2 regions of the Paenibacillus sp. FSL R10-2199 genome follow, and region 1 is predicted to be linked to the other one. Evidence: a T-box and tRNA genes for the amino acid it is inferred to sense, from the RefSeq annotation. Region 1 holds a T-box; the other holds one or more tRNA genes.
What was found. A T-box is a leader RNA that pairs with one kind of tRNA and senses whether it is charged. The one in region 1 lies ahead of pheS (phenylalanine--tRNA ligase subunit alpha), so its partner is inferred to be a tRNA-Phe.
Positions count from the first base shown of each region.

Region 2: it has a tRNA-Phe gene. The T-box ahead of pheS (phenylalanine--tRNA ligase subunit alpha) is inferred to sense a tRNA for this amino acid. The anticodon was not compared.

Region 1 is NZ_JBBOBO010000002.1:641,718-657,130, reverse strand. Features, by position in the region: gene NYE33_RS30835 (hypothetical protein) at 1-659, opposite strand, end outside; T-box leader at 931-1,218, shown strand; gene pheS (phenylalanine--tRNA ligase subunit alpha) at 1,277-2,311, shown strand; gene pheT (phenylalanine--tRNA ligase subunit beta) at 2,694-5,138, shown strand; gene zapA (cell division protein ZapA) at 5,336-7,507, shown strand; gene NYE33_RS30815 (IS3 family transposase) at 7,922-8,854, opposite strand; gene NYE33_RS30810 (helix-turn-helix domain-containing protein) at 8,860-9,174, opposite strand; gene NYE33_RS30805 (sugar-binding protein) at 9,891-10,883, shown strand; gene NYE33_RS30800 (sensor histidine kinase) at 10,880-12,313, shown strand; gene NYE33_RS30795 (helix-turn-helix domain-containing protein) at 12,344-13,924, shown strand; gene NYE33_RS30790 (hypothetical protein) at 13,966-14,133, shown strand; gene xylF (D-xylose ABC transporter substrate-binding protein) at 14,163-15,218, shown strand; gene NYE33_RS30780 (xylose ABC transporter ATP-binding protein) at 15,307-15,413, shown strand, end outside.
Region 2 is NZ_JBBOBO010000001.1:810,867-826,279, reverse strand. Features, by position in the region: rRNA gene NYE33_RS03530 (16S ribosomal RNA) at 1-949, shown strand, start outside; rRNA gene rrf (5S ribosomal RNA) at 1,074-1,190, shown strand; tRNA gene NYE33_RS03520 (tRNA-Ile) at 1,235-1,311, shown strand; tRNA gene NYE33_RS03515 (tRNA-Ala) at 1,341-1,416, shown strand; rRNA gene NYE33_RS03510 (23S ribosomal RNA) at 1,572-4,502, shown strand; tRNA gene NYE33_RS03505 (tRNA-Ser) at 4,585-4,676, shown strand; tRNA gene NYE33_RS03500 (tRNA-Met) at 4,701-4,777, shown strand; tRNA gene NYE33_RS03495 (tRNA-Val) at 4,787-4,862, shown strand; tRNA gene NYE33_RS03490 (tRNA-Thr) at 4,893-4,968, shown strand; tRNA gene NYE33_RS03485 (tRNA-Asp) at 4,987-5,064, shown strand; tRNA gene NYE33_RS03480 (tRNA-Phe) at 5,093-5,168, shown strand; tRNA gene NYE33_RS03475 (tRNA-Tyr) at 5,173-5,255, shown strand; tRNA gene NYE33_RS03470 (tRNA-Lys) at 5,267-5,339, shown strand; gene NYE33_RS03465 (NAD(P)/FAD-dependent oxidoreductase) at 5,493-6,437, shown strand; gene NYE33_RS03460 (PucR family transcriptional regulator) at 6,569-7,651, shown strand; gene NYE33_RS03455 (ABC transporter ATP-binding protein) at 7,761-8,882, shown strand; gene hprK (HPr(Ser) kinase/phosphatase) at 9,170-10,108, shown strand; gene lgt (prolipoprotein diacylglyceryl transferase) at 10,121-11,152, shown strand; gene ppaX (pyrophosphatase PpaX) at 11,161-11,814, shown strand; gene NYE33_RS03435 (acyltransferase) at 11,811-12,320, shown strand; gene NYE33_RS03430 (acyltransferase) at 12,615-13,826, shown strand; gene NYE33_RS03425 (acyltransferase) at 13,886-15,043, shown strand; gene gntK (gluconokinase) at 15,162-15,413, opposite strand, start outside.

The DNA of each region.
Region 1 (15,413 bases):
GTTATACTGAGTCCAACCTTGGCATAGACCTTGCCGTTATATTTGTAGATTTGTGCAGACTCAGCTTTGGTGTTGACCGGTATGCTGCCAAGTTCAACTTTGCGGGTCTCACCCGTAAGGGCGGACAGCGAGTAGTTAGAAGGAACGGTAAAAGTGCCTATGCGCTGTTCATAATTGGCGGCACTGAAGTTCCAGCCGTACATGTTTACTTTAAGCCCTTTGGCCGAGGCGGCTGTTCCAATATTCGCATAATATGTAATGCTGGTGCTCTGCTTCGCAGCGATTTTTTTGACAGCACTATCTGCGCTGACCGGGATTCCCTTGATGATGCTTCCGCCGGTAGTCACAATTTTGGAGAAATAGTCAACCAGATTGACGCTACTGCCAGCATTGTTAGTATAAGTGAGTGTATAGATGAGAATATTACCTCCGGTTTGGCTCTGAATGCCTACATGGCTCAGCTTCACACTAAGCGTGGTGCCGAGCTTGATTGCGCTGAGGCCTGTAAGACTGGAGACTTCCGTTACTGTGGCAGCTGTTTTGGCAGTGGTTGTACTGGCCGAGGCAGCAAACGCCGTGGTTCCCGCGCTCCCCGCGAGTTGACTTGCAGCAAATGTACTGAGTAACAGCAGAACAAATGCTTTTCTTCGTTTAAGCATGAATTTCCCTCCCTGTATAAAAGCCGATACTATTCAAAAGCCGCCCTGTTCTAATGAGGACAGCCAGGCTTATCTCAAAAGGGAAAATATCAAATTCGGCTGAACGTTCGCTGAAAAAAAGCCCCCAAAACCGCACTGAAGCTTAAAGGAAGCTTAAAGGAAGATAAAAATTAACCTAAAATTGTGCAACTTGTCAAAAGCGCCGTTATTGCATATAATAAATAGACATATCTTCCGAACTGGAAGATCGAATGTATTTGACACAATCCGCATAAATGCATTGATGGAGAAGAGTACGCAGTGCCTGGCTTACAGGGAGGAAGCGCCGCAGATTGAGAGCGTTTCTAAGAGAGCAGAGCTGCCGAAGTTCACTCCGGAGCAGTTCCCTGAATTCCATTCAAGGCTTCCTTGAGGGACACAGTAGGGGATACCGGCCGCAGACCGTTATTTCTGTTAAAGTGAGACAGGTCTCCGCCGGTCCGAAAGAGGGAATATTGCTCTTAAGGGAAGCGTCGCAGCTGTCTAACAAGGGTGGTACCACGGTCTTTTCGTCCCTTTACCGGGAGGAAAGGCCTTTTTTTGTTGACAATACGAGATTTAAGGGGGCAGTACAAAGCATGAAAGAGAAATTGGAAGCATTGAAGGCCGAGGCATTGGCTAAGCTGCAGGAGGTAACCGATCCGCAGATTCTGAATGATTTGCGCGTCAAATACCTTGGCAAAAAAGGTGAGCTTACGGAGGTTCTGCGCGGTATGGGCGGACTCAGCGCGGAAGAACGCCCGGTGATCGGCCAGGTGGCCAATCTGGTGCGCAGTGCCATTGAAGAGGTAATCGGCTCTAAGCAGGAAATCTTCCAGCAGCAGGAGACACAGAACCGCCTGAATGCGGAGAAGGTCGATGTGTCGCTGCCGGGCCGCGGCCTGCCGCAAGGCGGTATTCATCCGCTGAACCGCGTAATTCAGGAGATTGAGGATATTTTCATCGGCATGGGCTACCGGATTGAAGAAGGTCCGGAAGTAGAGACAGACTACTATAACTTCGAGGCTCTGAATCTGCCGAAGAACCATCCGGCCCGCGATATGCAGGATTCCTTCTATTTAACAGAAGATCTTCTGATGCGCACACAGACTTCTCCGGTGCAGGTCCGCACCATGCAGGCTATGAAGGGCGAAACTCCGGTCAAAATCATCTGTCCGGGCAAAGTATTCCGCCGCGATGACGACGATGCGACCCACTCCTTCCAGTTCCATCAGATTGAAGGCCTGGTTATTGGCCGCAATATCCGCATGAGCGACCTGAAGGGCACCCTGCTGCAGTTCATGAAGGAGATGTTCGGTCCTACAGCAGGCATCCGCCTGCGTCCGAGCTTCTTCCCGTTCACCGAGCCGAGTGTTGAGGTAGACGTGAGCTGCTTCAAATGCGGCGGCGAAGGCTGCCGTCTCTGCAAGCAGAGCGGCTGGCTGGAAATCCTCGGTGCCGGCATGGTACATCCGAATGTGCTGCGGATGGGCGGCTACGACCCTGAGATTTACAGCGGCTTCGCTTTCGGCGTAGGCGCAGAACGGATCGCGATGCTGAAGTACGGCATCGATGACATCCGCTACTTCTACACGAATGATATGGGTTTTGTGAAGCAGTTCAAGGGGATTTAGAGATTTGGCGGGTGTGCGGGGTGCGTGGGGCCGAAAGGGTTGCAGTAGATTTTGAATTGCTGTTTCTATACCTGTTAAAAATGAACCGGAGGGGAATTTTGGAACTGTAGGAGCGGTAGCGTCCGCCTGAAAGCTTTCCACAGGAAAGCTCACTTCGGAAGCATAAGCAGTCACCGGATTTCAACCGTGAAAAGCGGTATAAATGAAGAAATCTGGGGACAACAGCGGCTGGAAGTCCAAATATTCTCTGTAGGAACACTGCTTTACAGAAATTTTAATAGAACGAAGTTGGCATCGTGGCTTGTTCCTTATCCGTTTCCGCAAGCCAAGCATAGGGCGGCATGGAGATATATACATCTGAAACAAAAGGAAGTGTGCGAAAATGAAAGTATCAACCGCCTGGCTGGCTGATTATATATCGCTGGACGGGGTGACCGCTGATGAACTCGCGGACAAAATCACTACCGCCGGCATTGAGATTGACGGAGTTGAACGCCGTAACAAAGGGATTTCCGGAATCGTAACCGGCTATGTGAAATCCAAAGAAAAACATCCGGACGCCGACAAGCTGAACATCTGCATCGTGGATGCCGGACAGGGCGAGGATCTGCAGATTGTCTGCGGTGCCAAGAATGTCGCAGCGGGACAGAAGGTTCCGGTCGCACTGGTTGGCGCTAAGCTGCCCGGACTGGAAATCAAGAAAGCTAAGCTTCGCGGCGTGCTGTCGCAGGGGATGATCTGCTCGGCCAAAGAGCTGGGGCTGAACGACAAGCTGCTGCCCAAAGAGCTTCAGGAAGGCATTCTCGTATTGCCTGAGAATACGGAAGTCGGCCAGGATATTCTGAAGGTGCTTGGCCTGAACGATGAGATCCTGGACTTCGATCTGACCCCTAACCGCTCCGACTGTCTGAGCATGATCGGTGCTGCTTATGAAGTGAGCGCAATTCTGGGCCGTGACCTGCAGCTGGCAGATCCGGCGGCAGAGCTTGTGGAAGCAGGCGGACGGGCAGCGGATTCCATCACTGTCAATATTGAAAATGAAGAATACTGCAGCCATTATGCAGTGCGTTATATTGCCGGAGTGAAGACAGCTCCATCCCCGCTGTGGATTCAGAACCGCCTGATGGCGGCCGGGGTACGCCCGATCAACAACATCGTCGATATTACCAACTATGTGATGCTGGAATACGGACAGCCGCTGCATGCGTTTGACGGCGATCAGCTGGCAGGCGGAACGATTGGTGTACGGTTCGCTCATGAAGGCGAGCTGCTGACAACACTTGACGGCCAGGAGCGCAAGCTGGAGCCGCAGATGCTTGTCATCGCTGACGGGTCAGGAGCTATCGGCCTGGCTGGCGTTATGGGCGGATTATCGACTGAGGTTACAGCAAATACCGTCAATATCGTATTGGAATCCGCCAAATTCGACGGCGGGACTGTACGCAAGACCTCGCGTCAGCTGGGTCTGCGTTCTGAAGCTTCCCAGCGCTTCGAGAAGGAAGTCGATCCGAATGCCGTCATTCCTGCACTTAACCGTGCAGCTGCTCTAATCGCCCGCTATGCCGGCGGCTCTGTGCATGAAGGTATTGTTCAGGCAGGCAGTGCCTCTGCCGGGGAGAAAGTACTGACCCTGTCGCTGGAGAAGCTGAATCAATATCTGGGTACCGAGCTGTCTTTGCTGGAAGTGAAGACCCTGTTCGGCCGTCTGCACTTCAAGTGCGGTGATGCTGCCCAGGGAATCGTTGAAGTTCAGGTTCCCACGCGGCGAGGCGACATCAGCTATGATGTGGATCTCATAGAAGAGATTGCCCGCCTGTACGGATATGACAACATCCCGACAACCCTAATTGAAGGGACTACTACACCGGGGGCACTCACCAGAGAGCAGTTCCTGCGCCGTGAGCTCCGCCGCCTGCTGGCTCTTGGCGGGTATCAGGAGGTTATGGGCTATTCCTTCATCCAGCCGGAACAGAGCAAGCTCTTCCCGGCACTTGCGGACGGCAAGCTCTCCGTGAAGCTGGCGATGCCGATGAGCGAGGAACGCAGCGTGCTGCGTACCAGCCTGCTGCCGCAGCTGCTGGACATTGCCCTCTATAACACCAACCGCCGTCAAGGCGATCTGGCGCTGTTCGAAATCGGCAATGTTTTCTTCACCGATGAAGAAGTGCTCACCCGCCAGCCCGGTGAACTGCCGGTACTTGGACTGCTGCTGAGCGGCACCCGTGCTGCCAAGCAGTGGAACGTAGCGGCTGAGCCTGTAGATTTCTTCGATCTTAAGGGGGCGCTTGAAACTGTATTTGCCCACCTTGGCCTTACGGACCGCATAATCTATGAAGGGGATGCTCCTGAAGGCTACCATCCGGGACGCTCTGCTTCGGTCTACCTGCTGCAGGCTGAAGGCCGCGATAAGATCGGTACCATCGGACAGCTGCATCCGGAACTTCAGCGCCAGATGGATCTGGAGGATACTTATGTAGCTGAAGTATTGCTGCAGCCGCTATATGATGCGGCGCGTGCCCAACTACAGTACAGTGAGCTTCACCGCTTCCCTGGGATGGAACGGGATATTTCGGTAGTTGTAGACGCAGAAGTTCCTGCAGGGCACCTGATAGCTTCCATCCGTGAACATGGCGGAACACTGCTGCAGAATGTGCAAGTGTTCGATGTCTACACCGGCGGCAAAATGGAAGCTGGAAAGAAGAGCGTAGCCCTCTCGCTGCTGTACCGTCATACGGACCGTACACTTACCGATGAAGAGGTTGTGGAAGTGCATGACAGAGTCGTTTCTGCTCTGGAGCAAACTTTTGGCGCAGAATTAAGAAAATAGCAGGAATTGTGCAAAGCCGCAGCGAATCCATTTAGAAACCGATTCGCTGCGGCTTTGCTGTACCCTTGTGAAGTACGGAGTCCGGTTTAAATCTATGAAATGAACACGTTTTTTTTGCCAAAGGTTAAGGAATAACGCTACAATAGCAGTAAGGAAATCAGCTTAGAATCCGCACACATACAAAGGAGGGCACAACTGTGGCTATGGACCGGACTCGTGTCGCCGTGGAGATATACGGAACTTCCTATAAACTTGTCGGAAGCAGCACTGAATATATGAAGCAGGTTGCCCGTTATGTCGATGAGCATATGCGTGCAATATCCAAATCACATTCCAGACTGGATACCCCGCGGATCGCGGTGCTTGCAGCTGTACATATGGCAGAGCAGGCTATCCAGGTTCAGGATTTCAAGAATGAATTGAATATGCTGACCGGTGAACGTACCGAGCTGCGCGTGGAGGTATCACGCCTTCAGGAGGCGCAGCGCGAACGGCAGGAAGAATACGAGAAGCTTGAAGCGGCTGCCAAGGAAGAAGCGGCGCGGCTGATTGCCGCCGTGGAAGAAGAACGCGCGAGGCATCTGGAGCTGCAGGAGCAGGAACGCCAGATGCACGCACAGCTGCTGGAGGAAGAGAAGCAGGCTGCTGCTTCCAGCCGCGGGCAGCTGACAGATGAACTGCAGGCGCGCGAAGCGGAGCTGAAAGCGCTGCGGGAGACTTACGAAGCAGAGCAGGCTGCAAGCCGCGAAGCTTCAAGACAGGAGCTGGAAGCTGCTGAAGCTTTACGGCTGCAGCAGCTTGAAGAGCTGAAGGACGCTCATCTGCAGGAGCTGGAGCAGCTTCGGGAGACACTGACCCGTGAGAAAGCGGAGACGTTGGCAGGGCTGGAGCAGGAGCTGATCCAGACCCGGGAGTCTATGGGCAGTGAGATTGTTGAGATCCGTACCACCTTGAGCAAGGAGCTTGCCGATACCAAGGCAGCACTCACCAGTGAGCTCAGCGGAGAGCGCGAAGCGCTTGAGAAGGAGCTGGCCAAGAATAAGGAGCTGCGGCAATCCCAGGGGACGCAGGAGCACAGGCACAAGCAGCAGCTTCAGGAGCTGGAGAAGCAGCTTGGTGAGCTGCGCGGCGGAACCGGGCAGCTGCAGTCCCGGCTGCGCGCGGCGGAAGCCGGGCTCAAAGGCGAGCGCGATGCGCGCCTGACGCTGCTCGCGCAGTACGAAGCTGTGCTGAAGCGGGAAGAGCAGCTTGGCGAAGAGCTGCGCCTTGCGGCAGAGCAAGGGCAGCAGCATAGCGCAGAGCTGGAGGAAGTGCGCCAGCGTTACGTCCAGGCGCAGGATGAAGCAGCCGGACTTAACAGTGCGCTGCAGGAAACAGCGGACAAGCTAAGTGCAGCACTGGAAGAACTGCAGACTGCCAATGAGCTCAGCGGTCTGCTGAATGATGAGCTGGAGGGGCTGCGCCAGCGTTATGAGCTGACGCAGGAAGAAGCGTCGTCTCTCCGCAAATCTCTGCGGGAGACGACGGATAATCTGAGCCGGACACAGGCGGAATTTGACCGTACCGCGCTTGAAGCCAGCTCCTGGCAGGAGCTGGCGAACAAGCATATGGAGGATATCGGCGAGCTGGAGATGAACCTTCTGGAAGCCGGGGAGAAATCGGCAGCGCTGCAGCGTGAAGTCGAGACCCTCCGCGGACAGGCGGATGGAATGGTGCAGCAGCTTGACCTGGAAGCCCAGCTTCGTGCTGAGGCAGAGCAGGAAGCTGCCCTTCATCAGGAAGCGGCAGAGGCAGCCCGTAAGGAACTGGCGGCGCTGCGCGGCCGCTACGAAGAGCTGATCGCCCAGTATGATGAAATTCTGCAGGATGGCGAACAGCTGAAGGAACGTTATGAGCTGCTGGAAGCCGAAGGCGAGGAAACTGCACGGCGTCTGGAAGAGCTGTACGAGGCGGGCCGCGAAGCTGCCGCAGCGGCGGCGGAGCAGCAGGAAGCGCTCCGTGAGACCAGGGAGTACGAAGCTTCATGGAAGCAGAAGTACGAAGAGCTGCAGCAGCGCGAGCAGCAGTGGAGCGAGCAGGAGGCGAAGCTGCGTGAGGAGATTGAGATCTGGCAGCAGGAAGCCGGGGATGCTGAAGCCCAGGCGGAATCCGTGAGCCGCTCGCGCAGTGAGACTGCGCAGCAGCTTGGGGAGATCGGCGAGAGCTACGAGCTCGTCCAGGGCCAGCTGCGTCTGGTTCAGGCCCAGTTCGAGCTGCAGCAGGGTGAGCTGGACAAGCTCTCCCAGGAGCACCGCAGCCTGCAGGCGGAATATGCCAAGCTGCAGAGTGAATATAATGAATGGATTCAACTGATCGAACAGGACAGTTGAATGGCGGATGCATTAACGAAAGAGCTGTTTTAAGCAGGGTGCTGCTTGGAACAGCTCTTTTGCTTTTTAGGGGGGAGTCCCACCGAGTCCACCTGAAGTGAATGGTAAGGAGAATCAAAGCAACCTTGATTTCTTCAGAAGCGGACCAAAGGGCGGGAATGAAGAGCCGAAATGCACCGGAATCCGCAAGTAGATAGGCGGCAGGCTAAGTAGATGAGCCGAATGTATGCGAAAAACCGAGTACAATGTGCGTCCGAGAGCGTAGATGAGCCGAATGTGTGTGAAAAACCGAGTACAATGCGCCTCCGATAGAGTAGATGAGCCAAATGTATGCGAAAAACCGAATACAATCGGTGCGACCCCCTTATCCCGGAGTCCTCCGTATAAAATCAGTACTTGTTGTAGATATGCTCTTTATTTCGCTTTTTCTCTCGGCCAGAAGAAGCGGGAGCGGTCTTCTAGGGTCAGCACCCACTCTGCAAAGGTAGCTGGCGGCAGGTTACGAAGGCTCGTATGCATTCTGCGATTGTTGTAAAAGTCCATGTACCGGTCCACCGCTTCATAGGCCTCTTCGAACGTTTCGAATGCCTCTTTGCGGAACAAATCCCGATCGATATTACTGTGGAATGATTCAATAAAAGCATTTAAATCCGGCGTTCGAGGCGGAATACGTTCATGGGTCATTTCCCAGCTTTCACACATGTCGCCAAACAGGTGGCTGATGAACTGTGGGCCGTTGTCGGTGCGGATCACAGGGCGAGCGCCTTCAGGGGCGCAGTGATGCTCCATGGCGCGCGCCAGCGTCTGGCAGGCGTGCTTGGCCTCACACGACGATCCCCGGTGGTAGCCGACGATGACACGGGTAAACACATCGATAATGCTCAGGACAAAGAAATGCCGGTCACGTCCCTCCACATACCCGTATTTAATGTCCATCTGCCAGAGCTGGCTCGCTCCTGTAATGACTCGGTTCTCCGGCAGCTTCCGGGGATGCTTAAAGCGCTTCTGACGCTGGGGCTGCAGGATATCCAGCGCCTGACACAGCCGGTAGCTTTTCTTGTGATTGAGCTTCAACCGGCGCTGGTTCCACAAGCACTTGGCCAGGAGTTTGTACCCGTACACGTGCTCTTCTCCAGCGATTAATTCCAGCAGCCATTCCTGGATCTCCTCGTCACTAATCTTTTCCCCAGACTCGTTAAAGGAGTAGCCTGGCTGGGGTCTTCCACGCCCCCTTTGATCGGCCTTTGGGGACAGTGACCTGCGTTTCTTACGGTCGTAGTACGTGGACTCTGCTAGCCCCATGAGACGCAGTACCAAAGCTGCGGTATTCCCCTGCTTAATGAACATGTCGGCTACCTCGATTTTTTCGGATAAGCAGGGGTTGGCTTTTTTAGCAGTTCACGCAGAATCTCAATCTCTAACTCCTTTTCGCCGAGTATCTTGACGGCCTTCTCGTATTTCTGCTCCACTTCCAGGAGGCGCTTCAGTTCCTCCACCTGCTCCTGGGGATACGGATGATCTTGTTCCCCATGGGCCCCTCGGTAATCTCTCACCCACTGATTCACCGTCGCTGGGGTCACCCCATATTTTCGGGCAACCACCGCTGCCTTAATGCCAGACAACACCTCTTGCGCTGCCTTCTCTCTTGTTCCCGTTAAGTGTCCCATTGTGTTCATCCTCCTCCTGTATTCAGTCTACATTTTTATGGGGGAGGACTCCAACTTCATTAGGGGGCTGTGGAGCAATGCGCCTCCGATAGAGTAGATGAGCCAAATGTATGCGAAAAGCCGAGTACAATGCGCCTCCGAGAGGGTAAACGAGCCGAATGTATGCGAAAAACCGAATACATTGAGCCTCCGAGAGGAGCAGAAGTGCCCCTGAATCCGCCGAAAGCGGGCATCAGGCGGGAATGAGGAGCAGAAGTGCCCCTGAATCCGCCGAAGGCGGTCGACAGGAGGAAAAGAGGAGCAGGAGTGCCCCTGAATCCGCCGAAAGCGGTCGGCAGGAGGAAAAGAGGAGCAGAAGTGCCCCTGAATCCGCCGAAAGCGGTCGACAGGAGGAAAAGAGGAGCAGAAGTGCCCCTGAATCCGCCGAAAGTGGGCGGCAGGAGGGAATGAGGAGCAGAAGTGCCCCTGGATCCGCCGGAGGTAGACGGTGGAGGGGACTGAGGAAATCATAAATCCCTTTTGACTCTCGTAATGGGCAAGTGGAGATAAGCCAAACACTGGTGTGCCGCTTATTCCGTCATCGGGCGGGTTTGGCCGCGATTAGGCAACTCCCGCAATTAATGATTATGAATGTATAGGTTTCACATAATAAGCTATTCATAAATTAAATATTGCAACCGTTTACAACTCGGGGTAGGATGTTGATTGAGGTGAGCATGATGGATAAAAAATGGGTCAGCGGCGCGGGGGTTATTGTGCTTTTTCTGCTGCTGGCATATCTGTTTATAGACTTTGCCAATCATTCAGGCCGGATGGGCAATATTGTCAATGAATTAAGCGGGCATCCCGGCGGGGATAATTCGGGCTATCATATTGTGCTGATTGAACAGGAGCGGTACCATCCGTACTGGGAAATGGTCGAGAAGGGTGCCAAAGAGGCTGCTGCGAAATACGGAATTGATATCGAGTTCACCGGCCCGGTGCGCAATAACATGGAGGAGCAGATCAGCCTGCTGGAAAAAGCGATTGCCGCACAGGCGGATGCGATCATCGTGCAGGGGCTGAACGACGAGAAGTTCACCCCCGTAATTGATAAAGCCGTGAACCGGGGGATTCCGGTAATCACCATTGATACAGACGCTCCGGCGAGCAGGCGGCTGGCTTATGTTGGGACCGACAATGTTGCAGCCGGCGAGGCGCTGGGCCGGATGGTGGTGCAGACGACCGGCGGTAAAGGGAAGATCGGCGTGATCATCGGCAGCGAGCTGGCCAAGAATCAGGTTCAGCGTCTGAACGGCCTCAGTAATATTGTGAAAAATTACAGCGGCCTTGCAATTGTGGATGTCCGCAGCTCCAATATCTCGCATATGGAGGCAATCCAGCAGGCAGCCGATATGCTGCGGCTTCATCCGGAGATTGATGTGATGGTCGGCACCAGCTCAACGGATGCGCTGGGAGTACTGCAGGCCTCCAAGAGCCTGAAGCGTGTCCCGATGACGATTATTGGCTTCGATAACCAGGCAGAGACCCTTGCTGCCATCAGCCGCGGGGATATCACGGCCACAGTGGCACAGCAGCCTTATCTTATGGGGGCTACGGCCGTGCGGCTGCTCCATGAGCATTTTCAGGGATTGCAGCTGGAGTCCAAATACTTCACCGGCGTGAAGGTGCTGGACAAGTCTAATGTGCAGGAGGGAGAGAGCCTATGAGTATCCGCCATAAGCTGCTCATCTGCATTCCGCTGCTTGTGCTGCTGATGAGCTCTGTCTCTTTTGTGCTTTTTGAGAGCGGAAAGAAAGTGCAGGAGAGCTACCATCTGATGATGAACCGGATCATGCTGTACAAGGAAGTATCCTATGAGGTAGGGGAGAATATGCGCTCCTTGAACCGTTTCATTATGCAGGTGGACGCGGACAGCTTCCCGGAGGTGCAGAAGCATCTGAGCGCTGTGCAGGAGCTGCGGGCGAAGCTGGACGGAATGGCGACCATCGGGGGAAGCGGCCTTCCGCTGATGAACTACAGCCATATCATTGATACGTTTCTGGAGCAGGCCGGGCAGATGATTACAGAGATTGATGGTCAGGACTCCAACACACTGGCCGGTGCCTATATCGAGGCGGAGCAGACGCAGCGGTTCATCCGCGAGGAAGCACAGGAGCTGGTTGACCTGGAACTGGACCAGTACAAGCCGATCTATGCGGAGATCATGTCCACGACGGCCAAGCTGAACCGGCTGGGGAGCCTGCTGGTAATTACCGCTGCGCTGCTTAGTATCTGTATGGCGATCTGGCTGTCCGGGAGCATCACAGGACCTATCCGCCGCCTCGTGGCCACCGCCAAGCAGATCTCCAAGGGGAGGATGGATACGAAAGCGCCGGAGAGTGTTAACAACGATGAGATCAGCATCCTGTGCCGGGCTTTTAACGGAATGATCGATAATATCCAGGAGCTGATGAAGGAGAATATCAAGAACGTGGAGAAGGACCGGCTGGTCAAGGAGCTGGAGCTGAAAATGCTGCAGAGCCAGATCAATCCGCATTTTCTGTTCAACACACTGAATTCCATCGCCAAGCTGGCGTATCTGGAAGGAGCGGCAAGGACCAGCGATCTGACGGTATCGGTATCCCGCCTGCTCCGGTATAACCTGCAGAAGCTTGACCAGGCTGTACCGCTGCGCGAGGAAGTAGAGCATGTGAACGAGTATATTAACATTCAGCGGGCCCGCTTCCGTGACCGGATCGCTTTTGAGATGGATATTGATGAGCAGGCGCTCGGCGGAATGATTCCCTGCCTGACCCTTCAGCCGATCTTCGAGAATGCTTTTGTCCACGGGCTGGAGCAAATGGAGGAGGGGGCGGTGCTGTCACTGTCGATCCGCTACCGGAACGGACTTGTAGAGATTGAGATCAGTGATAACGGTGTGGGCATGAACCGGGAGACTGTAGCGAGGCTGATGGGATCGATCGAGGAAGAGGCCCCGTATTTCAGCGGTAAAGGCCAGTCCACCGGACTTGGGACACATAATGTATTCAAACGTCTGCATCTGTTCTTTGACGGGCAGCAGCTGATCGAGATTGACAGCAGTGAAGGGCAGGGGACGGCGGTGCTGTTCAAAGTACCCTTCCGCACGTCTGCCTGAGCCGCAGGTGAGAAAGGAGATAGATTTACTATGTACAGACTGCTGATCGCCGATGATGAGGCGCTGGAACGGGAAGGGCTGGAGCTGATGATCCGCCATATTTTCCCGGATGGTTTTGAATTTCTGCATGCCGAGAACGGACGGAAGGCTATTCAGCTCGCGGAGGAGCACCGGCCTGATATTATCTTCATGGACATTAAGATGCCGGGCATTCAGGGACTGGAGGCCGTACGGCAGATTCTCACCAAGCTCCCTTCCGCGCAGATCGTGATGATTACCGCTCATGATTACTTCTCCTACGCCAAGGAGGGGCTGCTGCTGGGCGTGCGGGATTATCTGCTGAAGCCGGCCAGACGGGACGAAGTGGCGGATGTACTGAAGCAGCTGATGGCGGTGATCCAGGAGGAGAAGCGGCGCAGGAATGAGCAGCTGGAGCTGCAGGAGAAGCTGGCCCACCTGCTTCCGCTGGCGGAGAACGAGCTGACAATGATGCTCATGCTGGAGCATGTGCAGGACCTGGAGCTGGAACAAGTGGCCGGTCTGCTGGAGCTGCAGTGGGCCAAAGGCTATGCGATGGTGCTGTCATTCCCGAGGCATTCTAGCGCAGCTTGGGAAGAATTCCAGCAGGGCAAGCGGGAGATCTATGAGGCGGTCAAGCAGGTTGCCAGAGCAGGGCTCGGCTGCCTGTCCGGACCGCTGATCGGGCATCAGCTGGCGTTGTTTATTCCCTTGCCGCCGGGGCGGACCGGTTACTCACAGCGCGTCAGCTCCATGGATTGGGGGGAGCGGCTCCGCAGTCTGATAGAGCAGCGGTTCGGTCTGCCGGTCAGCATAGGCATCGGCTCGATCCGCGAGGGCTGGGACGGGCTTAGCCGATCCTACCGGGAAGCGGTCCGTGTCTGTGCGGATCACCATGATTCCTTCAGCGTGCACCACTATGATGATATCCTCCAAAGCTCCGGGCAGACGGCCGTATCCCTGGATGAGGAGAAGCGGCTGCTGGATGCACTGTTGCAGCGGAGCAAGCAGGAAGCCATAGAACGCTTCGGAATTCTGTATGCTGCTTTCGAGCAAGGCGGCGGGCGGCCGCTGCCCGAAGTGCGGGGAGAGGTGACCGGGCTCCTGCTGTTCCTCGCCAGAGGCGTTCACTCCGCAGCCGGAGCGGAGATCCTGGCCTCCTTGCATACAGCAGAGGATCCCATATCGCTCAGACTGAGCGCAGAATCCTGGCTGGAGCGGCTGATCCACAGTCTGGAGCAGGAACAGGAGCATAACCGTTCCCATGTCCATCAGCGGGCGCTGCTCTACATCAGCCAGAAATATAAAGAAGACATATCAATGGAGCAGACGGCTGAATATGTGAATTTAAGCCCGCATTATTTCAGCAAATTGTTCCGGCAGCATGCGGGTGAAACCTTCATTGATTACGTCACACGGCTAAGAATCAACGAAGCGAAGCGCCTGATCACCGGAGATCAGCTGAATCTCAAGGAGATTTGTTACGAGGTAGGCTATAAGGACCCGAATTACTTCAGCAGGGTCTTCAAAAAAGCGGCCGGCATGACGCCAAGCGAATTCCGGCAGCAGCATGAGAAGCAGGGTCCTTGCTGACAGAGCAAGGACTTTTTTGTGCTCCGGCCCCGGATAATCCTATGAAAGCGGCCGGGAAGAATTACATTACAGGAGAGGAGGATGGAATGCAGGCGGAGAGCAAGAAAGTGCTGGGAATAGCGGCTCCTGCGGCGGATGATCCATGCTACACTTTTTTTGTAAGCGCAATCAAATATGCGGCTAATGAAAAGGGGCGAAGGGCAGAGTGAGAAAATACGGAAGAGCAATTTCACTGGGGATGGCAGCGTTAGTGCTGGCAGCGTCAATGGCGGGCTGTGGGGTGGTCTCAAACGGTGATAATCAGAAGAAGGAGACATCCGGCGCTGCGAAGGACGGGGACAAAATTGTCATCGGCATGTCGATGGATACCTTGAAGGAGGAGCGTTGGCAGAAGGACCGGGATATCTTTACGGCAAAAGTGGAGGAGCTTGGCGGTGAAGTGAAGGTGCTGGCTGCAAACGGCGATGATGCTACCCAGTTAAGCCAGGCGGAACAGCTGATCTCCCAGGGTGTGGATGTGCTTGTGGTTATTGCCCATAATGCGGAAGCAACGGCTCCGATCGTAGAGAAGGCTCACAAGGAAGGCATCAAGGTCATTGCCTATGACCGCCTGATCAATAATGCCGAGGTAGACTATTATATTTCGTTTGATAACGTGCGTGTCGGAGAGTTCCAGGCGCAGGCGGTCATTGATAAGGCTCCTAAAGGCAATATCGTCTATATCGGCGGTGCCGATACGGATAACAACGCCCATATGTTCAAAGAAGGGGCGATGAATATTCTGAAGCCGCTTGAAGAGAAAGGCGACATTAAGATTGTCTACGACCAGTTCTCCAAGGACTGGAAGCCGGAAGAAGCGCTGAAAAATATGGAGAATGCGCTGACCGCGAACAATAATGATGTTCAAGGTGTGGTAGCAGCCAATGACGGGACTGCAGGCGGTTCGATTCAGGCGCTCACGGCTCAGGGCATGGCCGGTAAAATACCGGTATCCGGCCAGGATGCTGACCTTGCTGCGGTACAGCGTATCGCTGAAGGCACGCAGCTGATGACGGTCTACAAGCCGATCAACGCGATTGCAACCAAAGCTGCGGAAATGGCAATAGCAGCTGCCAAAGGCGAAAGTATTTCGACTGAAAAATCAGTTAACAACGGTAAAATTGATGTTCCTTCTGTGCTGCTCGATCCGCTAGCGGTCAATAAGGATAACCTGGACGTACTGATCAAGGACGGCTTCCACAAGCTTGAGGATGTCTACAAGAACGTTCCGAAGGACCAGTGGCCGAAACAATAAGGGCGGCCTGTCCGTCAAGCAGATGCGGCGCCTGTGGCGTTACCGCATCTGCTTGCAGGTTTAAGGGCCGGAAGGAGGAGCGGAAGGCATGAATGTACTTGAAATGGTAGAGATCAGCAAGACATTCCCCGGTGTTAAGGCGCTGGACCATGTGAACTTCAAGGTCAGGCAAGGGGAGATTCACGCCTTATGCGG
Region 2 (15,413 bases), on a different contig from region 1:
TCTGGTGTTTAAACCTTGGGCTCAACCTGGGGTCGCACTGGAAACTGGGTGACTTGAGTACAGAAGAGGAAAGTGGAATTCCACGTGTAGCGGTGAAATGCGTAGATATGTGGAGGAACACCAGTGGCGAAGGCGACTTTCTGGGCTGTAACTGACGCTGAGGCGCGAAAGCGTGGGGAGCAAACAGGATTAGATACCCTGGTAGTCCACGCCGTAAACGATGAGTGCTAGGTGTTAGGGGTTTCGATACCCTTGGTGCCGAAGTTAACACAGTAAGCACTCCGCCTGGGGAGTACGGTCGCAAGACTGAAACTCAAAGGAATTGACGGGGACCCGCACAAGCAGTGGAGTATGTGGTTTAATTCGAAGCAACGCGAAGAACCTTACCAGGTCTTGACATCCCGATGAAAGCATTAGAGATAGTGCCCCTCTTCGGAGCATCGGAGACAGGTGGTGCATGGTTGTCGTCAGCTCGTGTCGTGAGATGTTGGGTTAAGTCCCGCAACGAGCGCAACCCTTGACTTTAGTTGCCAGCAGGTCGAGCTGGGCACTCTAGAGTGACTGCCGGTGACAAACCGGAGGAAGGTGGGGATGACGTCAAATCATCATGCCCCTTATGACCTGGGCTACACACGTACTACAATGGCCGGTACAACGGGAAGCGAAACCGCGAGGTGGAGCCAATCCCAGCAAAGCCGGTCTCAGTTCGGATTGCAGGCTGCAACTCGCCTGCATGAAGTCGGAATTGCTAGTAATCGCGGATCAGCATGCCGCGGTGAATACGTTCCCGGGTCTTGTACACACCGCCCGTCACACCACGAGAGTTTACAACACCCGAAGTCGGTGGGGTAACCCGCAAGGGAGCCAGCCGCCGAAGGTGGGGTAGATGATTGGGGTGAAGTCGTAACAAGGTAGCCGTATCGGAAGGTGCGGCTGGATCACCTCCTTTCTATGGAGAATCGTCACCTGCAACGGTGACATTCAAATCGGAAGTTAAGCTTCCATAATAGAACCTTCGGGTTCGGACACTCACTCGTGTTCAGTTTTGAAAGAGCAAGTCTCTTTCGTATGCGTTTGGTGGCGATAGCGGAGGGGTTCCACACGTACCCATCCCGAACACGACCGTTAAGCCCTCCAGCGCCGATGGTACTTGGACCGAAGGGTCCTGGGAGAGTAGGACGCCGCCAAGCGAACAATCAATTTATTGGTTGATTCACAATGTTATCTGTTATATGGGCTTTTAGCTCAGTTGGTTAGAGCGCACCTCTGATAAGGGTGAGGTCGGTGGTTCGAGTCCACCAAGGCCCACCATATAACATTTTAGAATTGAATACCTCTATGGGGCCATAGCTCAGCTGGGAGAGCGCCTGCCTTGCAAGCAGGAGGTCAGCGGTTCGATCCCGCTTGGCTCCACCAATACTTCTTTACAAGATTATATGCAAGAACTTGATCCTTGAAAACTGGATACCGAAACGAATTTGCGTTTTAGAACATCTTTTAGCTGAAACTTGTGTAAGCAAGTTGAAATAGTTATTAGTTGCTACAGCGATTTTCCTAACGGAAAACGCATTGGTTAAGCTAATAAGAGCACACGGAGGATGCCTAGGCGCCAGGAGCCGACGAAGGACGTGGCGAACAACGAAACTGCCTCGGGGAGCTGTAAGCAAGCTTTGATCCGGGGGTGTCCGAATGGGGAAACCCAGCTGTGGTAATTCGCAGTTACTCGTATCTGAATACATAGGATACGCAGAGGCAGACCAGGGGAACTGAAACATCTAAGTACCCTGAGGAAGAGAAAACAATAGTGATTCCGTCAGTAGCGGCGAGCGAACGCGGAACAGCCTAAACCAAGGGGCTTGCCTCTTGGGGTTGTGGGACGTCTCACATGGAGTTACAAAGGAATATGGTAGGCGAAGAGGTCTGGAAAGGCCCGCGATAGAGGTAAAAGCCCTGTAGCCTAAACTGTGTTCTCTCCGAGACGGATCCCGAGTAGTGCGGGGCACGTGAAACCCCGTATGAATCCAGCAGGACCATCTGCTAAGGCTAAATACTACCTGGCGACCGATAGTGAAACAGTACCGTGAGGGAAAGGTGAAAAGCACCCCGGAAGGGGAGTGAAATAGAACCTGAAACCGTGTGCTTACAAAAAGTCAGAGCCCGATCTATGGGTGATGGCGTGCCTTTTGTAGAATGAACCGGCGAGTTACGTTTAACATGCAAGGTTAAGGTGAGAAGCCGGAGCCGCAGCGAAAGCGAGTCTGAATAGGGCGACTAAGTATGTGGACGTAGACCCGAAACCGTGTGATCTACCCCTGTCCAGGGTGAAGGTGCGGTAACACGCACTGGAGGCCCGAACCCACGCATGTTGAAAAATGCGGGGATGAGGTGGGGGTAGCGGAGAAATTCCAATCGAACTCGGAGATAGCTGGTTCTCCCCGAAATAGCTTTAGGGCTAGCCTCGGTGAATGGAGTGGTGGAGGTAGAGCACTGATTGGGTGCGGGGCCCGCAAGGGTTACCAAGCTCAGTCAAACTCCGAATGCCATTAACTTCTTGCCGGGAGTCAGACAGTGAGTGCTAAGATCCATTGTCAAAAGGGAAACAGCCCAGACCATCAGCTAAGGTCCCCAAGTGTGTGTTAAGTGGGAAAGGATGTGGAGTTGCACAGACAACCAGGATGTTGGCTTAGAAGCAGCCACCATTGAAAGAGTGCGTAATAGCTCACTGGTCGAGTGACTCTGCGCCGAAAATGTAACGGGGCTAAACACACCACCGAAGCTATGGCTAGATGCTTTGCATCTGGGGTAGGGGAGCGTTGTATGCAGGTTGAAGGTGTACCGTAAGGAGCGCTGGACAGCATACAAGTGAGAATGCCGGTATGAGTAACGAAAAGATCAGTGAGAATCTGATCCGCCGAAAGCCCAAGGTTTCCTGAGGAAGGCTCGTCCGCTCAGGGTAAGTCGGGACCTAAGGCGAGGCCGAAAGGCGTAGTCGAAGGACAACAGTTTGAAATTACTGTACCACCGTAATCCGCTATGAGCGATGGGGTGACGCAGGAGGGTAGTGACGCGGACTGATGGATATGTCCGTCTAAGCAGTGAGGCTGATGTGTAGGCAAATCCGCACATCACTAAGGCTGGGCTGTGATGGGGAGCGAAAATTGTAGTAGCGAAGGTCATGATCTCACACTGCCAAGAAAAGCCTCTAGCCAGGAGAAGGTGCCCGTACCGCAAACCGACACAGGTAGGCGAGAAGAGAATTCTAAGGCGCGCGGAAGAACTCTCGTTAAGGAACTCGGCAAAATGACCTCGTAACTTCGGGAGAAGAGGTGCCTCGGTAGGGTGAATAGCCCGAGGGGGCCGCAGTGAAAAGGCCCAAGCGACTGTTTAGCAAAAACACAGGTCTGTGCGAAGCCGCAAGGCGAAGTATACGGGCTGACGCCTGCCCGGTGCTGGAAGGTTAAGGGGAGTGGTTAGGGGTTAAACCCGAAGCTGTGAACCGAAGCCCCAGTAAACGGCGGCCGTAACTATAACGGTCCTAAGGTAGCGAAATTCCTTGTCAGGTAAATTCTGACCCGCACGAATGGCGTAACGACTTGGGCGCTGTCTCAACGAGAGATCCGGTGAAATTTTAATACCTGTGAAGATGCAGGTTACCCGCGACAAGACGGAAAGACCCCATGGAGCTTTACTGCAGCTTGATATTGAATTTGGGTACGATCTGTACAGGATAGGTGGGAGCCGTTGAGGCAGGAGCGCAAGCTTCTGCGGAGGCGCCGTTGGGATACCACCCTGATCGTATCTAGGTTCTAACCTAGTGCCCTAATCGGGTACGGGGACCGTGTCAGGCGGGCAGTTTGACTGGGGCGGTCGCCTCCTAAAGAGTAACGGAGGCGTTCAAAGGTTCCCTCAGAATGGTTGGAAATCATTCGCAGAGTGCAAAGGCATAAGGGAGCTTGACTGCGAGACCTACAAGTCGAGCAGGGACGAAAGTCGGACTTAGTGATCCGGTGGTACCGCATGGAAGGGCCATCGCTCAACGGATAAAAGCTACCCTGGGGATAACAGGCTTATCTCCCCCAAGAGTCCACATCGACGGGGAGGTTTGGCACCTCGATGTCGGCTCATCGCATCCTGGGGCTGAAGTAGGTCCCAAGGGTTGGGCTGTTCGCCCATTAAAGCGGTACGCGAGCTGGGTTCAGAACGTCGTGAGACAGTTCGGTCCCTATCTGTCGTGGGCGCAGGAAATTTGAGAGGAGCTGTCCTTAGTACGAGAGGACCGGGATGGACGTACCGCTGGTGCATCAGTTGTTCCGCCAGGAGCATGGCTGAGTAGCTACGTACGGACGGGATAAGCGCTGAAAGCATCTAAGCGTGAAGCCCCCCTCAAGATGAGATTTCCCAACTAGTAAGACCCCTTGAAGACGACGAGGTAGATAGGTTGGAGGTGGAAGTGCAGCAATGCATGGAGCTGACCAATACTAATCGGTCGAGGGCTTATCCAAATTTCTTAGAGCGCAGATTCGTTTCGGATTCAGTTTTCAGGAATTAATTTCCTGTGCGGATTTACATGGCTACCATTTATTTGGAGAGATACCCAAGTGGCTATAAGGGGACCCTCTGCTAAGGGGTTAGACTGCGTAAGCGGTGCGAGGGTTCGAATCCCTCTCTCTCCGCCATTATAAATCCAATACTTGTAGTGTGGCGGCGTAGCTCAGCTGGCTAGAGCGTACGGTTCATACCCGTGAGGTCGGGGGTTCGATCCCCTCTGCCGCTACCATACATACCCGGAGGCTTAGCTCAGCTGGGAGAGCATCTGCCTTACAAGCAGAGGGTCGGGGGTTCGAACCCCTCAGCCTCCACCATTTTTAAATCTAAGATCCACCTTACACCGTGCCGGTGTAGCTCAACTGGTAGAGCAACTGACTTGTAATCAGTAGGTTGGGGGTTCAAGTCCTCTCGCCGGCACCATTTTTTACATTAAATTGTGGAACCGTGGTGTAGTTGGCCTAACATGCCTGCCTGTCACGCAGGAGATCGCGGGTTCGAATCCCGTCGGTTCCGCCATTTTTTTTGTTTTAAGGCTTGTTTTTATGGCTCGGTAGCTCAGTCGGTAGAGCAAAGGACTGAAAATCCTTGTGTCGGGGGTTCGATTCCCTCCCGCGCCACCATTATGGAGGCTTAGCGAAGTGGCCAAACGCATCAGACTGTAAATCTGCTCACGTACGTGTTCGGTGGTTCGAATCCATCAGCCTCCATCCCTTTTTATGAGCCATTAGCTCAGTTGGTAGAGCACCTGACTTTTAATCAGGGTGTCGAAGGTTCGAGTCCTTCATGGCTCATCCCAATCAAGTCATCACGTTCATGTGATGGCTTTTTTATGTTTTCTGGAGGTCTGAATATTAAAAAGTATATAAATTACCCGGATTTCGTTTAAAATAGTTCCCCTCGTTTAATTATAAGTCTATAATGCTGTAGAAATGAGGGAATGACAATTGATCTATGATGCGATTATAGTGGGCGGCGGTTTTGCGGGGCTTCAGGCGGCTATTCAATTGGGACGTTACTCGGTCCATCAGGTGCTTGTAATTGATGCAGGAGGCGGAAGATCAAGCATATGCCGGAATTATCATAATATATTGGGCTGGCCTGACGGTGTGCCGGGTGAGGAACTGCGGGCCAGGGGGAGACTTCAGGCCGAAAGGGCAGGTGTAGCGTTTCAGAAGGATAGAATAGTTAAGGCTGAGAAGCCGGACGAATTATTCATACTTCACGGAACCGGGGGGCGGCAATATGCAGGCCGGACTCTGCTGCTTGCTACAGGAGTAATGGACCGGTTTCCTGAGCTGCCGGGCTTACGGCCTGCTCTTGGCATGACGATCTATGTTTGCCCGGACTGTGATGGCTTTGAAATTCAGAACAGGCAGACCGTATTGATGGGCTCCGGTGATGTGGGTGCTAATATGGCTTTTGTTTTAAGGGAACGCACAGGTGACTTGACCTACATTAATCATGAATGTACACCCGTCTCGGCGGAAAATCGTAACCGGCTGCGGGATGAGGATATACAGTATATCGAAGAACCGGTTGCCCGCATTGAGGAAGAGAACGGAAGAATTAAGGCGGTAGCCTTGGAGAACGGTGAGGTTCTGCTGGCAGAGCGCGGATTTATTGCTTTTGGCCGGAATCCGGTACATTCTGAGCTAGCTGCACAGCTGGGAGTAACGCTTCATAAGAACAAGCATGTGGAGGCGAATAAACGTTCATTAATGACTAATATTGAGCATGTATGGGTGGCAGGAGATGTTGCAGTGCATGCGGAGCAGGCGACGGTCGCTATGGGCGAAGGAGCCATTGCCGGGATCTGGATGCATAAGACTTTGAAAAAGATGAATCCGGTAAGTCTGCCTCCAGCCAAGAAGCATTATGCAGCAAAATAGACTTTTGATTCACAACTGATCAAATGTCACTCAGGGTTCAGGAGAGCTATTCCGCAATTTGCAGCAAAATATGATAAAATAGGCGAAAAGAGCAAAAGTGGTGGAGAATGGTGACGATGGATAGTGAGGTTTTGCGTCAAAAATTGGAGCAACTCACCGGAAAGAGAACCGGAATCAAGCAGCTCGGGAGGCAGCATTCAGCTTCTCTTTTTGGCATGGGCACGGAGAAGGATCAAGAGCAGGCGGTCTTTCATGAGGGATATTTGTGGATTCCCCTATATGAGAATGACGGGCGTATAACCGCGGTGTGGGTGGAGACAGAAGGGCTGTCGCCTCTGGAACTGCAGCTGGTCAATTATGCGGGCCGTAATTTCGCGGTAGCCCTCAAGGCTACCGGGCTTAAGGAAGAAGGAGAGATGGAGGCCCGTCAGCTTAGCGGCTGGTTGAACTCGCAGCTTGAGCAAGAAAAGGATGATGCAGAGATTCCGGATGATATTACGCTGAAAGGCCGGCTGTTCGGGGATATGATTCCTTTTTTGCTGGTTAGTGAGAATGTCCATAATCCGCAGATGACATACCGTTCGTTAATGAAGCTGCTGCGCAGTTATTTCGAGAACGAAGTTCTGCTAATTCCCCTGTTGGATAAGGAATGGTTAATTTTAGCCCGTAAGGAACTGCTCACCGGCGGAGATGATAAGGAAGATGAGGAAGAAAGTGCTGAGGATCTGCTGTCTCAGACCTCTATGGGACTGCATGAACTGATCGCCAGTGAATGGGTTGGCGTCTTCCATCTGGCGGTTTCTCCGGCCATCATTCCGGTTAAAGGCCTGACAGGCTCCGTTGCTCTGCTGCGCGAGACGATTATTCTGGGCCGGATTTTCCAGGTAGGCGATTATATCCATCTGCCGTGGGAGCTTCATATGGAGCGTCTGGTGAACAGTATCCCCGATGACCGCCGCAGACAGCTGCTGGGTCAGATCGGTGATTATACGGCTGTGCTGGCGGATAAGGAAATGCTGTTGACGCTGGAGACTTTTTTTGAAATGGACTGCAATGTCAGCGAAACCGCGAAGAAGCTGTATATCCACCGGAATACACTCCTGTACAGACTCGACAAGATCAAACAGGAAACGGGAGCCGATGTCCGCAGTTTCGGGGATGCGGCGATTGTGAAGTTAGCCATGTTATTGTATAAAGTGACGAAAAGAAAATAGGATTTTTGTGAACCTTACAAATAGCCAGGAGGCCTGGTCTGGGGTAAGATAAGTGTACAAGAAAGCGTTTGATTTTCTAATCCAATAATTGACTCGAGGGGGAAATACAATGGCAGGCGTACGTTTAGAGCATATTTTCAAAAAATACCCGGGTTCTGATAAAGCAACAGTAATCGATATCAATCTTGATATTAAAGATAAGGAATTTCTCGTACTGGTTGGTCCTTCCGGTTGCGGTAAATCCACAACACTGCGTATGATCGCAGGTCTTGAAGAAATCTCTGAAGGTAAAATGTACATTGGTGACCGTGTAGTGAATGACGTGGCTCCTAAAGACCGCGATATCGCGATGGTATTCCAATCCTACGCCCTGTACCCGCATATGAGCGTGTATCAGAACATGGCTTTCGGTCTGAAACTGCGTAAAGTGAAGAAAGAAGAAATCGACAAGAAAGTGCGCGAAGCAGCAAGAATCCTCGATATCGAGCATTTGCTGGAACGCAAACCTAAGGCACTGTCCGGTGGTCAACGCCAACGTGTCGCTCTGGGCCGCGCTATTGTCCGTGATCCGCAAGTCTTCCTGATGGATGAGCCTCTTTCCAACTTGGATGCTAAACTTCGTGGTCAAATGCGTGCTGAAATCACTAAGCTGGTTAAACGTCTTGAAACCACTTGTATCTATGTAACGCATGACCAGACAGAAGCTATGACAATGGGTGACCGTATCGTAGTTATGTACGATGGTATCATTCAACAAGCAGCTTCCCCTGAAGAATTGTACAATGAGCCTACAAACCTGTTCGTTGCAGGATTCATCGGATCCCCAACAATGAACTTTATCAATGGTACACTCTCCGATGTTGGCGGCGCTGTCCGCTTCCGCGCAGATAACCTTGATGTTGAAGTTCCAGGCGGCAAAGCTACAATCCTGCGCAACAAAGGTTATATCGGCAAAGATGTAATCATGGGCGTTCGTCCAGAAGATATTCATGAAGAGCCAGTGTTCCTGGAAGCTTCCCCTAACACAATCTTCACTTCGCTGGTTGATGTTACTGAAAACCTTGGTCATGAAATGCTCCTCTACTTGAGCGGCCTTGGCGCTAACACTGTAATTGCCCGTGTAGATGGACGTTCCACTACCCGTGAAGGCAGCAAGCCTAGATTGGCAATCGACATGAACAAAATTCACCTCTTCGATAAAGAGTCCGAACTGAACATTCTGCTGGGATAAGACAAAGCACAGCGGGATATAGGTTATAATAGAAGAAAGCCGCCCTCACAGGCGGCTTTTTCTTGTATTGGGCATGTAGAGCCGGAGATAAAACGTAATGGTCCAAGGACCCGGAAAGCAGGGGATTCCGTCAGGACTGGCTTAGCAATACCGTAGGTAATAAGATTGCATTCATAGGCGTTATCAATTAAGATAGCAGGAGAATTACCTGTAGCTGGAATGGGAAAAGTTGTGAACCCGGGTGCAGGAAACGGGCACAACCGCAGGTGACGAAAGGACGGACATACATGGCTAAGAAGGTAAAGGTATCAGAACTGGTACAGCATTTTCAATTAGAGGTTGTTTCCGGACAAGAGGGTCTGAAAAGACCGATTACAGTGGATGATTTGAATCGTCCGGGACTGGAAATGGCCGGTTATTTCGAATATTATCCGGAAGAACGTGTTCAGCTGCTGGGCAAAACAGAGCTGGCCTTTTTCTCAATGCTTCCTGAGGAAGAACGCAAAAGCCGGATTCGCGGGATTTGTAACGATAATACCCCTTGTATTGTAATTACCCGTGCGCTGGACGTTCCGCAGGAGCTTATTGAGATCAGTAATGAAAAGGGATTACCTGTGCTGCGCAGCTCAATGGCGACCACTATTTTCTCGAGCAGACTGACAAGCTTCCTGGAAGGCAGACTGGCACCTACGGCAACAATCCACGGTGTTCTCTGTGATGTATATGGTGTAGGTATGCTGATTACAGGCAGCAGCGGTATCGGTAAAAGTGAAACGGCGCTCGAACTGGTTAAACGCGGGCACCGCCTGATCGCCGATGATGCCGTAGAGATCCGTCAGACCTCGGATAACCAGCTGCATGGTACAGCTCCGGAGCTCATTCGTCATTTGCTCGAAATCCGTGGGGTAGGGATTATTAATGTAATGACTCTCTTCGGTGCCGGGGCCATCCGTAATCATAAGCGGATCACACTGGTCGTTAGACTCGAGGCCTGGCAGCAGGATAAACAATATGACCGGCTCGGACTGGACGAGGAGACTACACGGATCATTGACACTGATGTGCCGCTTGTTACGATCCCCGTACGTCCGGGACGTAACCTTGCGGTAATTATCGAGGTTGCAGCGATGAACTACCGGTTGAAACAAATGGGCTTTAACGCGGCTCTACAATTTACGAATAAACTTACAGCCACCATCTCAGAAGACATGGATGATCTGGACTAGGAGTGTGAGAGCATGTTTTTTTCATTAGCGATTAATCCGATTGTCTTCTCCATCGGTTCGCTGCCTGTTCACTGGTATGGTTTGATACTGGGTCTTGGTGCATTAGCCGGATTATTCCTTGCTATTCAAGAAGGCAAACGCTACAACATTCCGCAGGAGTTCTTCATGGACATGCTGCTGCTCGGAGTTCCTTCAGCGATCATTGGCGCGCGGATTTATTTTGTAGCGTTCAAGTGGGAAGATTATAAGGACAACTTGTTGGATATATTCAAAGTCTGGAATGGCGGTATTGCTATTTATGGCGCGCTGATCGGGGCGATCATCTGCGGAATTATTTATTTCCGTTACAAGGGATATCCGTTCTGGCGTATCGTGGACATATGTGCACCTGGACTGCTCGCCGGTCAGATGATTGGCCGTTGGGGTAATTTCATCAATCAGGAAGCCTACGGCGGCGTTGTAGAGGAATCTTTCCTGCGTGACAAGCTGCATCTGCCGGACTTTATTGTGAATCAAATGTACATAGGGGATGCGTTTCACCATCCGACCTTCCTGTATGAATCGCTCTGGAGCCTGCTGGGCATTCTGCTCCTCATGGTGCTGCGCCGCCAGAAATTTGTCCGTGCCGGCGAAATCTTCATGTCCTATTTCATCTGGTATTCGATCGGCCGCTTCTTTATTGAAGCTTTACGTACGGACAGCCTAGGATTTAACGGCAGCAGCGGTTTGGCATCGTTCATTAACGGTCTATGGAGTCCGATGAAATGGCTGGGATTTGAGCAGGGGTATTTCGATCCGGCATACGGGAATGTCCGTATCTCACAGCTGCTGGCACTACTGATCATTCTCGTTGCAGTTGTATTGATCATTGTACGGCGTGTCAGCGGTCAGCCGAAGGATCATTATTCTGATCCGATTGTCAGCACTAAACCGGCAGCGGCAGATGCTGTAGTTCCCGAGAGTGCAGTGAATACACCGCAGAAGGCTCCTCAGCCTATCCAGCCGGTGAAGGACTCATCTGAAGATAAGGAAACAAAGGAGTAGTAGAACTAATGATAGAATGCGTGTTATTTGACTTGGACGGAACGATTGTGAATACTAATGAGCTGATCATCAGCTCGTTCATGCATGCGCTGAAGGAGAATAACCTCCCGGCTCTAACCCGGGAAGAGATTATTCCCCATATGGGAACTACGCTCCAGCAGCAGATGAGCGTGTTCTCCGGTCTGCAGGACACAAGCGTGCTGGAGCTTTCTTACCGTTCATATAATTATGCGCATCATGATGAGCTAATCCGTTCTTTTCCTCATGTGAATGAGACTATGGAAGGGCTGTTAAGCCGGGGAATAAAGCTCGGGATTGTGACAACGAAGATTCGTCCAACTACACTCAAAGCGCTGGAAATGTTCGATCTGCTGAAGTATATGGAGACGATTGTGACGGTCAATGATGTCAGTCAGGCGAAGCCGCATCCGGAGCCTGTCCTAACTGCGGTTGCTAATCTGGGTGTTGATCCGGCCAGAACCCTGATGGTAGGTGACAGTGCGGTCGATATTCAGTCTGCCAAGGCAGCGGGTGTGCGTGTAGCTGCGGTCGCCTGGTCACTCAAAGGTGAGGAAATGCTGCGGAAGTACAACCCCGATTACATCATCCACGACATGAAGGACTTATATACTATAGTGGAGCAGGAGACGAAGCAGCCGTGAGAAAGTTAACCCGCTATCCGGTGGAGGGCCATAATTCACTCTGGTATATTTACCGTACGGTGAGCCCGTGGAAGGGCGTGCGCAATTTTATTTTTATCCAGATTGCCCGCTACTGTCCGGTCTTGCCGCTTAAGAACTGGATTTACCGCAGGGTACTCGGCATGAAGGTGGGCAAGCATACTGCGTTTGGGCTAATGGCGATGGTGGATGTGTTTTTTCCGGAGAAAATTTCGGTCGGTGAGAACTCGGTCATCGGCTATAATACGACCATTCTTGCCCATGAATACCTCATCAAAGAGTACAGGCTGGGTGAAGTCATTATCGGGGAGAACGTCCTGATTGGAGCCAACACAACGATATTGCCCGGCGTTACGATTGGAGATTGGGCGGTTGTCGCCGCGGGTTCTGTCGTGCACAAGAATGTAGCTGCGGGCTCGTTCGTCGGGGGCAATCCGCTGCGTGAGCTGCGTCCGCCGGGATCAGCAGAGAAGGCTGTAGAAGAATAGTCACCAGGTAACCTCTTACCCTGCAGTTTCATATTGCGTGTATCTGCGCAGGAGCTGCAGGGTTTCTTGTGTAAACTTCGCAGCCTGAGGCAATTAAGCAATCTTAAACAACCTTTAAGTGTTCGGCGGGTATATATTGGCGATATACTTGTAAGTGCAGGAGCGGATCTTTCCGCATACGGACGCGCAGCACATATCAGAATGAAATAATCAGCAGGGGCAGACTTCCTGATAGGTATCACTTCCGCTTGGCGTCTATGAACAGCCATCATAGCAGAGAAGAGGAATCTTAAAGTGAATGCAGCAAAACAGGAACGTCTGCCCCAGCTGGATATTTACCGTGCTCTGGCGATATTGGGCGTATTGCATGTCCATTCATCATCTTTTGCGGCCGGAGAATTGGCACTCCAGTCACCCTATTATTATTGGTTAAACTGGATCAACATCTTCTTTAAATTCGGTACACCGTCGTTTATTTTTCTAAGCAGCTTTGTGCTGTTCTATAATTATTACGGGCGGCCCGTGACGGGGAGCCTGATCGGAAGCTTTTACCGCCGCAGGCTGAAGTACATTCTGCTTCCCTATATGCTGGTATCCATCGGCTATTACGGATTGACCCTGTACGTGAATGGGAAGCTGACACAGCCTCTGGCAGAGAGCATCTCCGGCTTCCTGGGTGCCTTATTTACGGGTTCGGCGTATGCGCATTTGTATTTCGTATTCATCAGCATCCAGTTCTACCTGCTGTTTCCGTTGCTGCTTAAGCTGCTGCAGAGCTCACGGCTGTGGGTGCGCTGGGCTTTTCCGATTGGACTTGCGCTGCAGTGGGTATTCATTATCTGGAACAAGTATCAGCTGCATATTGTGGAAAAAGGAAGCTTGTCGATCTCGTATCTGGCATATTATATGCTGGGCGCCTATATCGCCATTAATTTCGAAGCGATCAAGCTGTGGCTGATGAAGCCTTGGCGTGAACTGGCTGCCAGGTATAAAGTGCTTATCCTGCTGCTTGTTACATTGTGGCTCGGAGCAGCCTTCACGCATGTACAATTATGGTATAGAGCCCGCCACTTCGGGATATGGACGGACTCGCTCTGGTACGAGCTGCTCTGGAATGTACATACGATGCTGTCAGCGCTGGTGCTGCTGTATGCCACCTTTCTTATCTACCGCAGGGCACCGAAGGTGATCGTTGCTATTTTGACCCGGCTGGGTGAGGTTTCATTTGCGGTGTATCTGATCCATCCTCTGCTGCTTGCAGTGTATAGAAGATTCGGAACGGGAATTCCTACAGATTCATTAACCTATGTATTCTATATTTACGGGGGACTGGCTGCGGCGCTGGCAGGAAGCTGGATGCTTGTGCAGTTTGCGTTCCGCCGCATCCGCCTGTCCTGGGTGGCATTCGGGAGTGTACCGCGTTCACTTGCCCCTACGGTGAAGGACAAGCCTGTGCACGGGAGCACCAATAGAGTGCTCGAAGGTAAAGATATCAGTAAATCATGAGAGTTCAACAGACCCCAACCCAGGCATCAGGGATGAGGGTCTAGGCAGGAGGGAAGATAATGGCTCAAAAGGAAAGAATACCGCAGCTTGATGTATTCCGGGCGATAGCGATTATTGCGGTCATAGCAATTCACGCCACTTCGCGGACACTGGCGGAAACACTGGATACCTCTTTGTTTCATCCGTTTCTGTTCATAAACAAGTTCAGCCAGTTCGCTGTACCTTCGTTTGTATTCCTAAGCGGGTTCGTGCTGTTCTACAATTATATTGACCGTCCGCTTGGCGGGAAGACTCTCGCGAAATTCTATAGCCGAAGGCTGATTTATATTATTGTGCCTTATCTTGTTTTCTCGGTGCTGTACTTTATATTGAAAATGACTGCCGGGCATACATGGGGCATGCCTCTTAATGAGCAGGCGGCCAAATTCGGCAAATATCTGTGGACCGGTACGGCGTATACCCATCTGTACTATATTATTATCATAATTCAGTTCTATGTACTGTTCCCGCTCATGCTCTGGTGTCTGCAGAAGGTCCGCCGTCTGGCGGTGTGGGCACCGCTCATCGGACTGGCCTTACAGTGGGGATTTGTGCTGCTGAACAAATATATGGCTAATCACGGATACTGGCAGCTGTCCAAGGGCAGTCTTGCAATTACGTACTTCTCTTATTTCCTGCTCGGTGCAGCGATTGCGGTATATTACAGCTCTTTGAAAAAGTGGCTGATTCCTACACGCGAAGGGTGGCGCTCCGGTAAGGGGGCAAGCTGGATTGTGCTGTGGTTCATATGGGCCACTGCAGGAATCGTTCATGTGGAGCTGTGGTTCAACAATTATACGAAGAAGACGGTCATCAACAGTCTATGGTATGAAGGCTTCTCCAATCTTCATGCGCTGCTCTCTTGTCTTGTGCTGTTCCAGCTGTCCTTCCTGCTGTACGGAGCGGGGCGAAGCCTGCTGGCAAGATTGCTGATCTCTGCCGGCGCCTGTTCCTTCGGGATATATCTGCTGCATCCGGCGCTGCTCTTCTTCTATAGAAAGCTGCCGCTGCACGGCGGATCACTTGCCTACACGGCTGCCATTGCCGGGGGCTGGCTGGTAGCCTTCGCCGGCTCCTGGCTGGTCGTCGCCCTCGTCTTCCGTTATGTGAAGCCGGCATGGGTACTCTTTGGCTCTGGGCCGCAGAAGGTTAAGCGGGCGCCTAAAGCAACAGTGTAGCTGGGTGCCTTGAAATGCAGTAATGAAGGGGACTTCAAATCCAGAATGATAAAAGCGCCGACTGGCCGCAGATGCGGGCCAGTTGGCGCTTTTATTCATATATTGGCAGGATTGCAGACTACTCTCCGGCCTGTTCGCGCTGGAAATCGGCAATCGCCTGATATTGGCCTTCGAGGCTGCGGTATACGGAGATATAGATGGGCAGCAGCTGCTTATAGACTTTGGCATGTGCCTGGTCGGGTTCATGGCGGTGGGTCGAGCCAATCATGCCGAATACGGAATCGAAGGAATCGATCCGGCCGATGGCGTACAGCCCGAGGACAACGGCGCCAAGACAGGAGCTCTCGAAGCTCTCAGGGACTACCACCTC